Regions from separate parts of the Nocardioides dilutus genome, predicted to be linked through region 2. Evidence: riboswitches for the same ligand, from Rfam matches in the RefSeq annotation. Region 2 holds a riboswitch; the other holds the start of a gene.
What was found. Region 2 has a riboswitch for thiamine pyrophosphate ahead of ACYVC6_RS00785 (thiamine ABC transporter substrate-binding protein). Riboswitches for the same ligand answer to the same signal wherever they lie in the genome.
Positions count from the first base shown of each region.

Region 1 (5,588 bases), 1.6 Mb from region 2:
TCCACCAGGGACACGTGGGGCAGCCCGCCGGTGCCGAGGAACAGCCGCGACGGCAGCTCCTCGCCCGCGATGGTCAGCGCGTCGCTCATCCGCCCTGCACCGCCGTCACGACCTCGACGACGTCGCCGTCGGCCAGCGGCCGGCGTGGCCAGTCGTCGCGCGGCACCACCTCGTCGTTGACGGCGACCGCGACGCCGTGCGGGCGGGGGTCGTCGAGGCGCAGGGTCAGCAGGTCGGCGACGGTGCCGGCGTCGAGCGCCAGCGCCTCGCCGTTGACCGTGACCGTCATCGTGATCGTCATCGTGTTCCTCCTTCGGTCGCTGCGATGGATGCGCTGGCGGGTCCGGCGAAGCGCCGCGGGTCGACGGCGTCGTCGACCGACCCGCACTCGAGGTGGGCGGCGACCAGGCGCGCGGTGAGCGGTGCCAGCAGCACGCCGTGCCGGTAGTGCCCGGCTGCCAGCAGCACGCCGTCGACACCGGAGGGCCCGACGAGCGGCCGCCCGTCGGCGGTGGCGGGCCGGTCGCGTGCCGTGGTCTCGAGGAGCTCGGCGCGGTCGAGCGCCGGCCAGATCGCGCGGGCGGCCGCCAGCAGGCGCCGCACGCCGCCGGCGGAGACCACGGGGGGCGCCGCGTGCTCCTCGCTGGTCGCGCCGACCACCACCTCCCCGCCCGCGCGCGGCACGAGATAGACCGGCTCGCCGCCGACCCACCCGCGCACCGTCCGCGACGGTGGGTCCTCACTGCGCAGGCGTAGGATCTCGCCGCGCACGCCGCGCACCAGGTGCCGCCACGGCCGGGGCAGCTGCGCCCCGGTCGCGACGACGGTGACGTCGGCGCCGCCCGCGTCCTCGGCCACCACCCGCACCCGGCCCAGCAGGGCGGCGCACACGGCGCGCGGGTCGACGCTGGCCTCGGCGGGCAGCAGGGCGCCGCCGGCGACCCGTGCCAGACCGGGCTCGAGCGTCCGCACGGCCGCGGGTGCCAACGGCTCCGCCGCGTGACCGTGGCGGGCCACGAGCGCGGCCTGCCGCTCGACACGCTGGGCGTCGCCGGCGTCGTGCCCGACGAGGAGCGTCCCGTCCAGACGCAGGACGACGCCGAGCCGCGCGGCCAGGTCCGGCCACAGCGCGAGCGAGGCCAGACCGAGCCGGAGCAGGTCCTCCTCGCCGTGCCAGACCTCCGCGGCCGGGCTGAGCATCCCCGCAGCGGCGTACGACGCCCCCCGCGCCGGGCACCGGTCGACCACCGTCACGGCGTGCCCACGCCGCTGGAGCTCATCGGCGACCGTGAGGCCGACGATGCCGGCACCGAGGACCGTGATGCGCCTCCCCATCTCAGGCACCGAGCGCTGCGACGAGCTCCTTCGCTGCCTCTACCGGGTCCGGATGTCGCCAGATCCCGCCGATCACAGCCACGCCCTGGGCGCCGGCGGCGACGACGGCGGCCACCTCGTCAGCCGTGATGCCGCCGATCCCCACGACGGGCAGCACGCCGGTGGCCGCGCGCAGACCCCGGACGCCGACCGGGTCGGGAAGCCCGGCCTTGCTGGACGTGGCGAACACCGGCCCGACCCCTGCGTAGTCCGCGCCCGCCTCAGCGGCTGCCTCCACCGCGGCCAGCGATCGGCAGGTCACGCCGAGCAGCAGCCCAGGTGCGAGCCGCCGGGCGACGTCGACCGGCAGGTCGCTGCTCCCGAGGTGCGCCCCGTCGGCGCCCGCAGCGACGGCGACGTCCACGCGGTCGTTCACGGTGACGAGCGCGCCCACCGGCCGGACCGCCGCGACCACGGCCCGGGTCAGGGCGATCAGCCGGCGGGCGTCGTACGACTTCGCGCGGACCTGGAAGCCGTCCACACCGGCGGCTGCCAGCTGGGGCACCAGGGTGAGGTCGTCGTGCTCGGAGACGATGCAGATCAGCCGAGGAACCGACAGCGCAGATGACGACGCAGGTGACATGGTGCTCCTTCGCTTCCTTCGCCGGTATGAGCCGGATCAGGTTCAACGGTCGGAGCGGCTACAGCTCCCTCTCAGCCCGCTGCCGCGGACTCCCGTGGGTTGGATGCGCCGAACATAGCCGATCTTCGCGGGTCGCTGTTCGGCGATCCCGAAGCGTGACGCGAGGTCACGAACCAGACGACAGGAAGGCCGCCGTCTGGCGGAGCAGCTGTTCCGCAGCCGGGAACACCGCGTGGTGCCGCCAGAACCCGTGGATCTGCCCCAGGTAGCGGGTCGCGATGACGGTCACCCCGGCCTCGGCGAGCCGCCTCGCCAGCTCCTCCCCCTCGTCGCGCAGCGGGTCGTGCTCCGCGGTCACGAGGAGGGTTCGGGGAAGCGTGCCGAGACGGTCGGAGCGCAGCGGCGCCAGGTCGGGGTCCTCGAGGTCCGCGGGCGTCGCGGCGTAGTGCTGCCAGTACCACGCCGCCTCGCGCGGGTCGAAGCCGTCGGCCGCGGTGCGGTAGGAGTCGAAGCCCGCCTCCGGGTCGAGGAAGGGATAGATCAGCACCGCCGCCGCGAAGCGGCCCGGGTGGCGGAGTGCCGCCACCAGGGCGAGGTTGCCACCGGCGCTGTCGCCGTGGACGTACGCCGGTCCGCCGAGCTCCAGCCCGGCCGACTCCCGGTCCAGCCAGGCGAGCACCGTGTCGACGTCGTCCGGCGCCGCCGGGAACCGGTGCTCGGGCGTCCGCCGGTAGTCGACGCTGAGGACCGCGCGGCCGGTCCGGTTGGCCAGCCGGCGGCAGCCGGGGTCGTGGACGTCCACGTCGTGGAAGACGAAGCCGCCGCCGTGCAGGTGCACGACGACCCCCTCGCCGGCCCCGTCCGGCCGGTAGAGCCGGACCGGCACCCCGTCGGCGTCGAGGTCGCGCACCTCGCCGACCTCCTCGCGCGGCTCGGCCAGGGCATCGGTCCGGTTGGCCGCCCGAGCCGCGTCGATGTCGTAGCCCTCGGTCCATACCGGCGTCTCGGCTGAGGCGGCCTCGACGGCCGCCCGCGCCTCCGGGTAGAGCGCCATCAGCGGGTTTCGAGGGCCAGCCGGCCGCTGAGGACGACGAAGCAGGCCGCGAAGGCCCGCCGGACCCGGTGCACGACGCGCGGCCGGGTCAGCACCTGGTGGCGCACCGACGCCGCGGCGAGCGCGTAGCCGACGAAGACCAGGTAGGTCATCAACACGAAGACCGCGCCGAGGCCGAGCATCCAGCCCAGCTCGTGGTCCGTGCCACTCGGCACGAACTGCGGCAGGAACGCGAAGAAGAAGATGGTGAGCTTGGGGTTGAGCGCGTTGACGCCGATCGCCGAGACGATCACCGCCCGGCGGCTGGTGGGCGTGTCGTCGGCGTCGATGCGCAGCGCGCCGGTGTCACGCCAGGTCGACCAGGCCATCCAGAGCAGGTAGGCGACGCCGGCGTACTTCACGACCTGGAACGCCACGCCGCTGGCCTGCAGCAGCGCGGCGAGCCCCGTCACCGCGGCGAGCAGGTGCGGGACGGTGGCGATCGTGCAGGCGAACGCCGCCAGCAGACCCGCCCGGGCGCCGCGGCCGAGGGCCGCGGCGAGCGTGAATAGCGCACCGGTGCCGGGGGTCACGCAGATGACGAGCGCAGTGATCAGGAAGGACCAAGACACCTCGGCCACGCTACTGGGCAGCGACGGCCACCTCGGGACACAATCCACGGCGTGACCAGCACCCGGCGCCTCAGGCACGCCCTCGTCCTCGTTCCCGCCCTGGTGGCCGCCGGCCTGGCCGTGCCCGGGCCAGCCCCCGCCGCGGCGCCGGCGGGGCCCGTGGGGCCCGTGGGATCAGCGCCGGCGGCCGAGTCGCGCACGTGGGACTCGACCTACTACTCCAGCCCGCCGCCACTGGTGGCGCCGGCCGACTCGGCCGCAGGTGCGGCGGTCCCCGCGGACCGAGCCGCGCCGAAGCCGCCGGCGACCAGCGGGTTCGTGACCGGCCGGGTGATCGGGCCGGGCGGCAAGCCGGTCAAGCAGGCCCTGATCTACGGCGTCCGCTACTCCGACCTCGGTCTGCCCGTCGACTTCAGCGAGGAGGAGCGCGTCGTCACCCGGACCACCGCCAACGGCTTCTTCCGGCTCCCGCAGCTCACCGAGCGCTACCTGGTCCGGATCTGCTCCGCCGAGCCTGGCGCGGTCGAGTGCAGCACCGACCCGGTGGTCAAGAGCTTCGCGCCGTCGTACGTCGGGCCCGACGGGACCACGGTGAGCTGGCTGCGCCAGACCTCGATGTTCCCGCCCCGCAAGCCGTCCCGGTCGATCGGAGAGGTCACCGTCAAGGCCTCGGCGGTCCTGGCCGGCACGTTCAGGGGCGGCGAGAACCAGACCGTCTACCTGCTGCGCGGGGACAACAGCATCGCCGACCGCGCGTTCACCGACGAGAAGGGCAAGTACCGCTTCGAGGTCGCCGGCGGCACCTACCGGGTCGAGGTCGACAAGGACCCGGGACTGCGCAACGACTTCACCGTGCCCGGCTTCCGCTCCGACAAGCTCAAGCTCAAGCCCGGCAGGATCAAGCACCTGTCATTCCGCACCCGGCACGCCGGCGTCGTCCGTGGCACCGTCACCTCGGGCGGCAGCCCGGTCGCGGACGTCTTCCTCGCGATCCTCGACGAGAACGAGCGGTTCGCGGCCGGCGTGGTGACCGACGCGGCCGGGCAGTACGCCGTGACGTCGCTCGAGCCCGGCGACTACACGGTCCGCACGTCGGTCGGCTTCTCCGACTACATGTCCCAGACCAAGCCGGTCACTCTCGAGCAGACCGTCCCCAAGACCGTCGACTTCGCGCTCGACCCGGGGGCCACCGTCCGGTTCTCGGTCGCGGATGCGACGTTCCCCGGCGGTGACGGCGACATCCAGGCCGAGCTGCGCAACCAGGCCGGGCGGGTGATGAAGGTCTACGAGGGCAATCCGGCCAACGAGCCCGGCGGCCAGGTGGTCCTCCGCGGGCTGCCGCCGGAGCAGTACAAGCTCTACGTCCGGCGCGGCGCGTTCCCGCTCGCACCCCCGGAGGAGACGTTCTTCCCGTGGGCCCAGCGCAGCCTGGACGTGCTGGCCGGCTCGGACACCAACCTGGGCGCCATCGCCCTGGACCAGGCCCCGATCACCCTGAGCGGGCGGATCAACAAGGGCTCGCAGGTCAAGATCACTGCCCTCCCCCAGGACCCGTGGCTGCGGGAGGCCCACGAGGTCGGCGACCAGGCCACCCCGATGGCCCTGCTGTGGACCGAGGTGGCCAGGAGCGGCAGCTACACCGCCCACGGGATGGTGCCCGGCACCTACAGCGTGCTGCAGACGACGTCCTACCGGGACCGTGGTGACAAGGGCACCGCCCACGGCGCCAACGTCGCGACCATGCTCCATTCGGTGACCGTGGCCGGCGCCACCACGGCCGACTTCGTCGCACCGAAGGGGGCGATGGTGAAGGGCCGGATGACCTATGGCTCCAACGGCCTCCCGGTGATCGCACCCATCGGCTTCCGGGTCCACGACAGCGGCCCGCAGTCGTGGCTGTTCCCGACGGTCTCGGGCAGGCAGAAGTTCGGCAAGGGCTTCCGGGTCGAGCGGCTGCACAAGGGCG
Region 1 covers NZ_BAAGYA010000001.1:1,766,015-1,771,602, reverse strand. Annotated here, with positions in the region: gene ACYVC6_RS08655 (thiazole synthase) at 1-89, opposite strand, end outside; gene thiS (sulfur carrier protein ThiS) at 86-301, opposite strand; gene ACYVC6_RS08645 (FAD-dependent oxidoreductase) at 298-1,335, opposite strand; gene thiE (thiamine phosphate synthase) at 1,337-1,957, opposite strand; TPP riboswitch at 1,954-2,063, opposite strand; gene ACYVC6_RS08635 (alpha/beta hydrolase) at 2,124-3,011, opposite strand; gene ACYVC6_RS08630 (LysE family translocator) at 3,011-3,622, opposite strand; gene ACYVC6_RS08625 (carboxypeptidase regulatory-like domain-containing protein) at 3,674-5,588, shown strand, end outside.
Region 1: it holds a riboswitch for thiamine pyrophosphate, as region 2 does, so the genes downstream of both, thiE (thiamine phosphate synthase) here and ACYVC6_RS00785 (thiamine ABC transporter substrate-binding protein) in region 2, are expected to answer to the same signal.

Region 2 (5,588 bases):
GGAGCTCGGCGTCGACGTGGCGCTCGGTCGCGGAGAGGAGCGCGCGCTCGACGCCCTCAACAACCTGGAGGCGCTCACCGAGAACCCGTTCGCGGCGCTGCTGCGAACCGCCGGCGCCCACGACCTCGCCGAGCTCTGGAACAAGGGCCACCGCGACGACGACGGCCTGCCGGACCCCGCCTGGTGGCACTATCCCGACAGCTGGCTCGACGGCGACCACGAGATCCCGCTCGGGTCGCGGGTCCTCGACGCCGTCGAGACTCCGGGCCACACCCCGGGGCACTTCGTGTTCGCAGACCAGGCGGCCGGACTCCTCTTCTCCGGCGACCACGTGCTGCCGACGATCACCCCCTCGATCGGGTTCACGTTCCCCGCCGAGGAGCAGCCGCTGGGGGACTTCATGGCGTCGCTGACCAAGGTCCGTGGGCTGCCCGACCTGCGCATCCTCCCCGCACACGGACCGGTCGCGCCCTCCTCGCACCAGCGGGTCGACGAGCTGCTCGCCTTCCACGACCGACGGCTGGCCCTCTGTCTCGACGCCCTCGCCGGAGGCACCCGCTGCTCCGTGGACGTGGCCCGCACCCTCGGCTGGACCCGCCATGAGACGCCGTACGAGCAGCTCGACGAGTTCAGCCGCGGCATGGCCGCGATGGAGACCAAGGCCCACCTCGACCTGCTCGTCGCCCGCGGGAACGCCACGCGCGTGACGGACGAGGACGGTGTGGTGTGGTTCGTGGCGTCAGGGCAGCAGTGAGCGTCCGGTGCAGACGCCTTCGATCACCTGCAACGCGTCCGGCCGCACGTGAGGCTTCCGGTCGTCGAGCCTGACCACGACGTCGACGTCCTCGTGGACCGGCAGGGCCGGGTAGGTGTTGTCGGCCTTGAGCGTGCGCAGCATTGCGAGCGCACTGGCGTGGTCCTCGGTCTCCGCGGACCCGGGCAGCACCGAGATCCAGACCCGGTCCGGCTCTCGCTGACCGGGGTGCCGGTCGCCCAGCTCGGGTAGCCGGACCGGCTGGAGCAGGTGCACGTCGTCGGAGTCGATCATGGTCGCCACCGCGGCCCGGGCGTGCTTCCTCCACACCGGGCCGGAGTAGAACGCGGTGAGCGCCTCGCGCCGGGTGTCCATGTCGGCGAAGCCGCGCAGCCACACGAAGTGGTCGGGCCGGTCCGGATCACGGAACTGCCCGATCACCCTCATGCCGCAGGCTTCCTGAGTCTCGACGAGCTCGCGGTCGAAGAGCTCGATCAGCTCGTCGCGGCGCTCGGGGTGCAGCGTGTATTGGCGCAGCTCGACGACACCCAGGTCCGTGTTTGGGACGCTACTGGGCGCCGCCGACAACCCGGGTGAGCCGCATCGGGACATGGGGGATGCCGTCCTCGAGGAACTCCGGGCCGGTCACCTCGAACCCGAGGGTGGTGTACCAGCCGGCCAGCGGTGACTGGGCGTCGAGGACGACGTCCCGGTCGGGGCAGACCTCGAGGGCGGTGGCCATGAGCGGCTCCGCGAGACCGCGGCCCCGCACCGGAGGGTCGAGCACGACGCGACCGATGCGCCACAGCTCGCCGTCGTCCAGGACCCGGGCATAGCCCACCAGCCGGTCGTCGTCGTCCGTCATCAGCACGTGACGAGTCCCCGCCTCGGTGTCCCGGCCGTCGAGGTCGGGGTACGGACACTCCTGCTCGACGACGAAGACCTGCTGGCGCAACCGGCAGACCGCGTAGACGCGCCAGGCGCCGAGGTGGTTGAACGGGACGGCTTCGATCCTCACCGCAGGAACTCCAGGGTCGTGCGCCACGCCTGCCTGGCCTCGGGGATGAACGGGAGGAGCGGGTAGACGTGCAGCAGGCCCGGCTGCTCGACGTAGGTCAGGTCCCAGTCCGCCTCGACGGCCCGGCGGGCGAGCAGCCGGCAGCCGGGCATCAGCGTGTCGCGCGTGCCGGAGAACATCAGCGTCCGTGGCAGTCCGGCCAGGTCGGCCAGGGCCGGGGACACCTCGGGGCGACCGAGGTCGGCGTCCGAGCCGGCCCACCAGGACGCGTAGGCATACATCTTGCCGATGAACAGCCAGGGGTCCTCCAGGGTGGCGACCTCGGTCTCGGGGGTGCTCGTGGTCAGGTCGACCCAGGGGGAGTGCAGCACCAGGTGGCTGGGCTGCGGCCCCCCACGGTCACGGACGGTCAGCGCGGCCGCGAGGGCGACGCCGCCACCCGCGGAGTCGCCGACGACGACCACCCGGTCGGAGGTCTCGGCGGCCCGCTGGATCACCCGGACGATGTCTTCGTGCGAGTCACGCCAGGTGTGCTCGGGGGCGAGCGGATAGTCAGGCATGAGGACGCTCGCGTCGAGCGCCGTGGCCAGCCGTGCGGCGTACTTCACGTGGTAGGGGTCGATCGGCGCGACGAAACCGCCGCCGTGCACGTAGACGACGACCCGCCCGGGGGAGGCTCCCCGGGCGTGGAAGGTGTAGGAGGGGAATCCGCCCGGCAGCTGCTCCTCGACAACGCGGTAGCGCTTGTCGAAACGGCGTACGGCGCTGGTCGGGAAGCCACGGTCCAGGCTCGCGTGCCAGCGCTCGAGGCGGGCCCGCTCGGCGTCCACGTCGTCGAGGTCGCGTGACTTGCGCACCCGGGGCACGGCGTAGGCGAGCAGCTCGTGACGTCGGCTCGGCATGGGCAGAGATTGTCACAGGGGGTGTCACAGGGGGGTGTCACAGATCGGTGGGCGCCGGTGTCTTGAGGGCACACACATCTTCAGGACACCGACGACACCAGGAGGCACCCATGCCCAGCACCAGCACGTTCCGCATCCCCAAGGCCCCGGTGACCGGCGCCTACGGCTGGTTCATGACCCAGTACGCCAAGCGCCGGCTCGGTGGGGAGTTCCCCGACAACGGCTACGTCTACTTCCACCACAAGCAGGTCCTCAAGGACGTGCTCGGGTTCGAGAACAAGGTGGCCAGGTGGGGTGCGCTCGACCCCAACCTCAAGTCCTACGCCCAGCTCGCCAGCGCCGGCGTGATCGGCTGCTCGTGGTGCCTCGACTTCGGCTACTTCATGGCCCACAACGACGGGCTCGACCTGGCGAAGGTGCGCGAGGTGCCGCGCTGGCGCGAGTCCGACGCGTTCACGCCGGTGGAGCGTGACGTCCTCGAGTACGCCGAGGCGATGTCGGTCACGCCGCTCACCGTCACCGACGAGCTCGTCGCCCGGCTGATCGACCAGCTCGGCACCCCGGCCGTCGTGGAGCTCACCCAGATGATCGCGCTCGAGAACATGCGCTCGCGCTTCAACTCCGCGGCCGGGCTCCAGAGCCAGGGCTACTCCGACGTCTGCGAGCTCCCGCTCGCCGTACCCTCGGCCACGTGACTGACGGGACCGACGCGTTCGTCGCGCACCGCAACCTGCTGTTCACGGTCGCCTACGAGATGCTCGGCTCGGCCGCCGATGCCGAGGACGTGCTGCAGGAGACCTGGCTGCGGTGGGCAGACGTCGACCACCAGGAGGTGCGCGAGCCGCGGGCCTACCTGGTGCGGATCACCACGCGGCTCTCGCTGAACCGGATCCGGACCCTGGCCCGGCGGCGGGAGGCGTACGTCGGTCCGTGGCTGCCCGAGCCGCTGCTCACCTCGCCCGACGTCGCCGAGGACGTCGAGCTCGCCGACAGCGTCTCGACCGCCATGCTGCTGGTGCTCGAGACGCTCACGCCGACCGAGCGTGCGGTGTTCGTGCTGCGCGAGGTCTTCGACCTGGCCTACGACGAGATCGCCGCGGCCGTCGACAAGAGCCCCGCCGCGGTGCGCCAGATCGCGCACCGGGCCCGGTCGCACGTGGAGGCGCGGCGGCCGCGCGAGGTGGTCAGCGACCGGGACCGGACCGCGGTGGTCGAACGGTTCATGGCCGCCGTCGCGACCGGCGACCTCCAGGGCCTGATGGACGTGCTCTCCCCGGACGTCGTTCTCATCACCGACGGCGGCGGCAAGAAGCAGGCCGCGCTCCGCCCGATCCACGGCGTCGAGAAGGTGCTGCGGTTCCTCTCCGCGGTGATGCCCGACGACGGCAGCGCCAGCGCCGCCCCGACCGTCGTCAACGGCGCGCCCGGGCTGCGCCTGCTCCTCGGCGACGAGCTCGACACCATCGCCACCATGCGCGTCGACGGTGGTCGCGTGACCGCCCTCTACCTGGTGCGCAACCCGGACAAGCTCGGACGGGTGGAGGAGGCGGTCGAGCTGGCGAGATAGGCTGGCGCCACAAGACAGGGGAGCGTCCACGCCGAGAGGCCATGGCGCTGAGAGTGCGGAGAAGCCGCAGACCCTCCGAACCTGATCCGGTTAGCACCGGCGAAGGGAGTCACCGTGCGACGCCTACTCGCGCTGCCCGTCCTGCTCGTGGTCATGCTGGTCCTCACCGCCTGCTCTCTCGGCTGGGACGACGAGCCCGAGGTCGAGGAGGGCGGTGGCCCGGCTTCGACGGAGGTCGTGCTCGTCACCCACGAGTCGTTCGTGATGTCCGACGAGCTGATCGCCCAGTTCGAGGACGAGACGGGCTACGACCTGGAGATCAAAGCCTCGGGTGATGCCGGGGCGCTCACCAACAAGCTGGTGCTCACCAAGGACAGCCCGACCGGCGACGCGGTCTTCGGGATCGACAACACCTTCGGCAGCCGGGCCATCGACGAGGGCGTGCTGGACCCCTACGCCGCCGAGCTGCCCGACGGAGCCGACGACTACGCCCTGGACGGCGATGACGACCAGCGGCTGACCCCGGTCGACGTCGCCAACGTCTGCGTCAACGTGGACGACACCTGGTTCGCCGCCGAGGGCCTCGAGCCGCCGGTCACCCTGGAGGACCTGACGGAGCCTGCCTACGAGGACCTGTTCGTGACCCCCGGTGCGACGACCAGCTCGCCCGGGCTGGCGTTCCTGCTCGCGACGATCGCGGAGTACGGCGACGACTGGCCGGACTACTGGACCCGGTTGCTCGACAACGGCGCCAAGCTCACCGAGGGCTGGACCGACGCCTACCAGGTCGACTTCACCCAGGGCGGCGGCGGAGGCGACCGGCCGATCGTGCTGTCCTACGACTCGAGCCCGGCGTTCACCGTCGACGGCGAGGGCGGCACGACCACGAGCGCGCTCCTCGACACCTGCTTCCGGCAGGTGGAGTACGCCGGCGTGCTGGCCGGAGCCGACAACCCCGAGGGCGCCCAGGCGCTGGTGGACTTCATGGTCGGGCCGGACTTCCAGGCCGCGCTGCCCGAGGCGATGTACGTGTTCCCGGTCGACCAGTCGGTGGCGCTCCCGCCGGACTGGGCGGAGTTCGCCGTGCAGCCCGAGTCGCCCTACGTCGTCGACCCGGCGGAGATCGCCGCCAACCGGGACGCCTGGCTGACCGAGTGGAGCGACGTCATCTCAGGATGACCACGTGACACGGCGGCTCCTCGCCCTCGCCGGGCTGGCCCTCGGGCCGGTCCTGGTGCTGACCGTGTTCTTCGTGCTGCCGGTCAGCGGGATGCTGGCGCAGGGCGTGTGGCCGGACGGCCGGTTCGACCCGGGAGCCCTGCTCGACGTGCTGGCCCGGCCGCGCAC
Region 2 covers NZ_BAAGYA010000001.1:157,800-163,387, reverse strand. Annotated here, with positions in the region: gene ACYVC6_RS00815 (MBL fold metallo-hydrolase) at 1-754, shown strand, start outside; gene ACYVC6_RS00810 (NIPSNAP family protein) at 740-1,366, opposite strand; gene ACYVC6_RS00805 (GNAT family N-acetyltransferase) at 1,323-1,772, opposite strand; gene ACYVC6_RS00800 (alpha/beta hydrolase) at 1,769-2,674, opposite strand; gene ACYVC6_RS00795 (carboxymuconolactone decarboxylase family protein) at 2,785-3,369, shown strand; gene ACYVC6_RS00790 (RNA polymerase sigma-70 factor) at 3,366-4,241, shown strand; TPP riboswitch at 4,248-4,366, shown strand; gene ACYVC6_RS00785 (thiamine ABC transporter substrate-binding protein) at 4,356-5,420, shown strand; gene ACYVC6_RS00780 (ABC transporter permease) at 5,425-5,588, shown strand, end outside.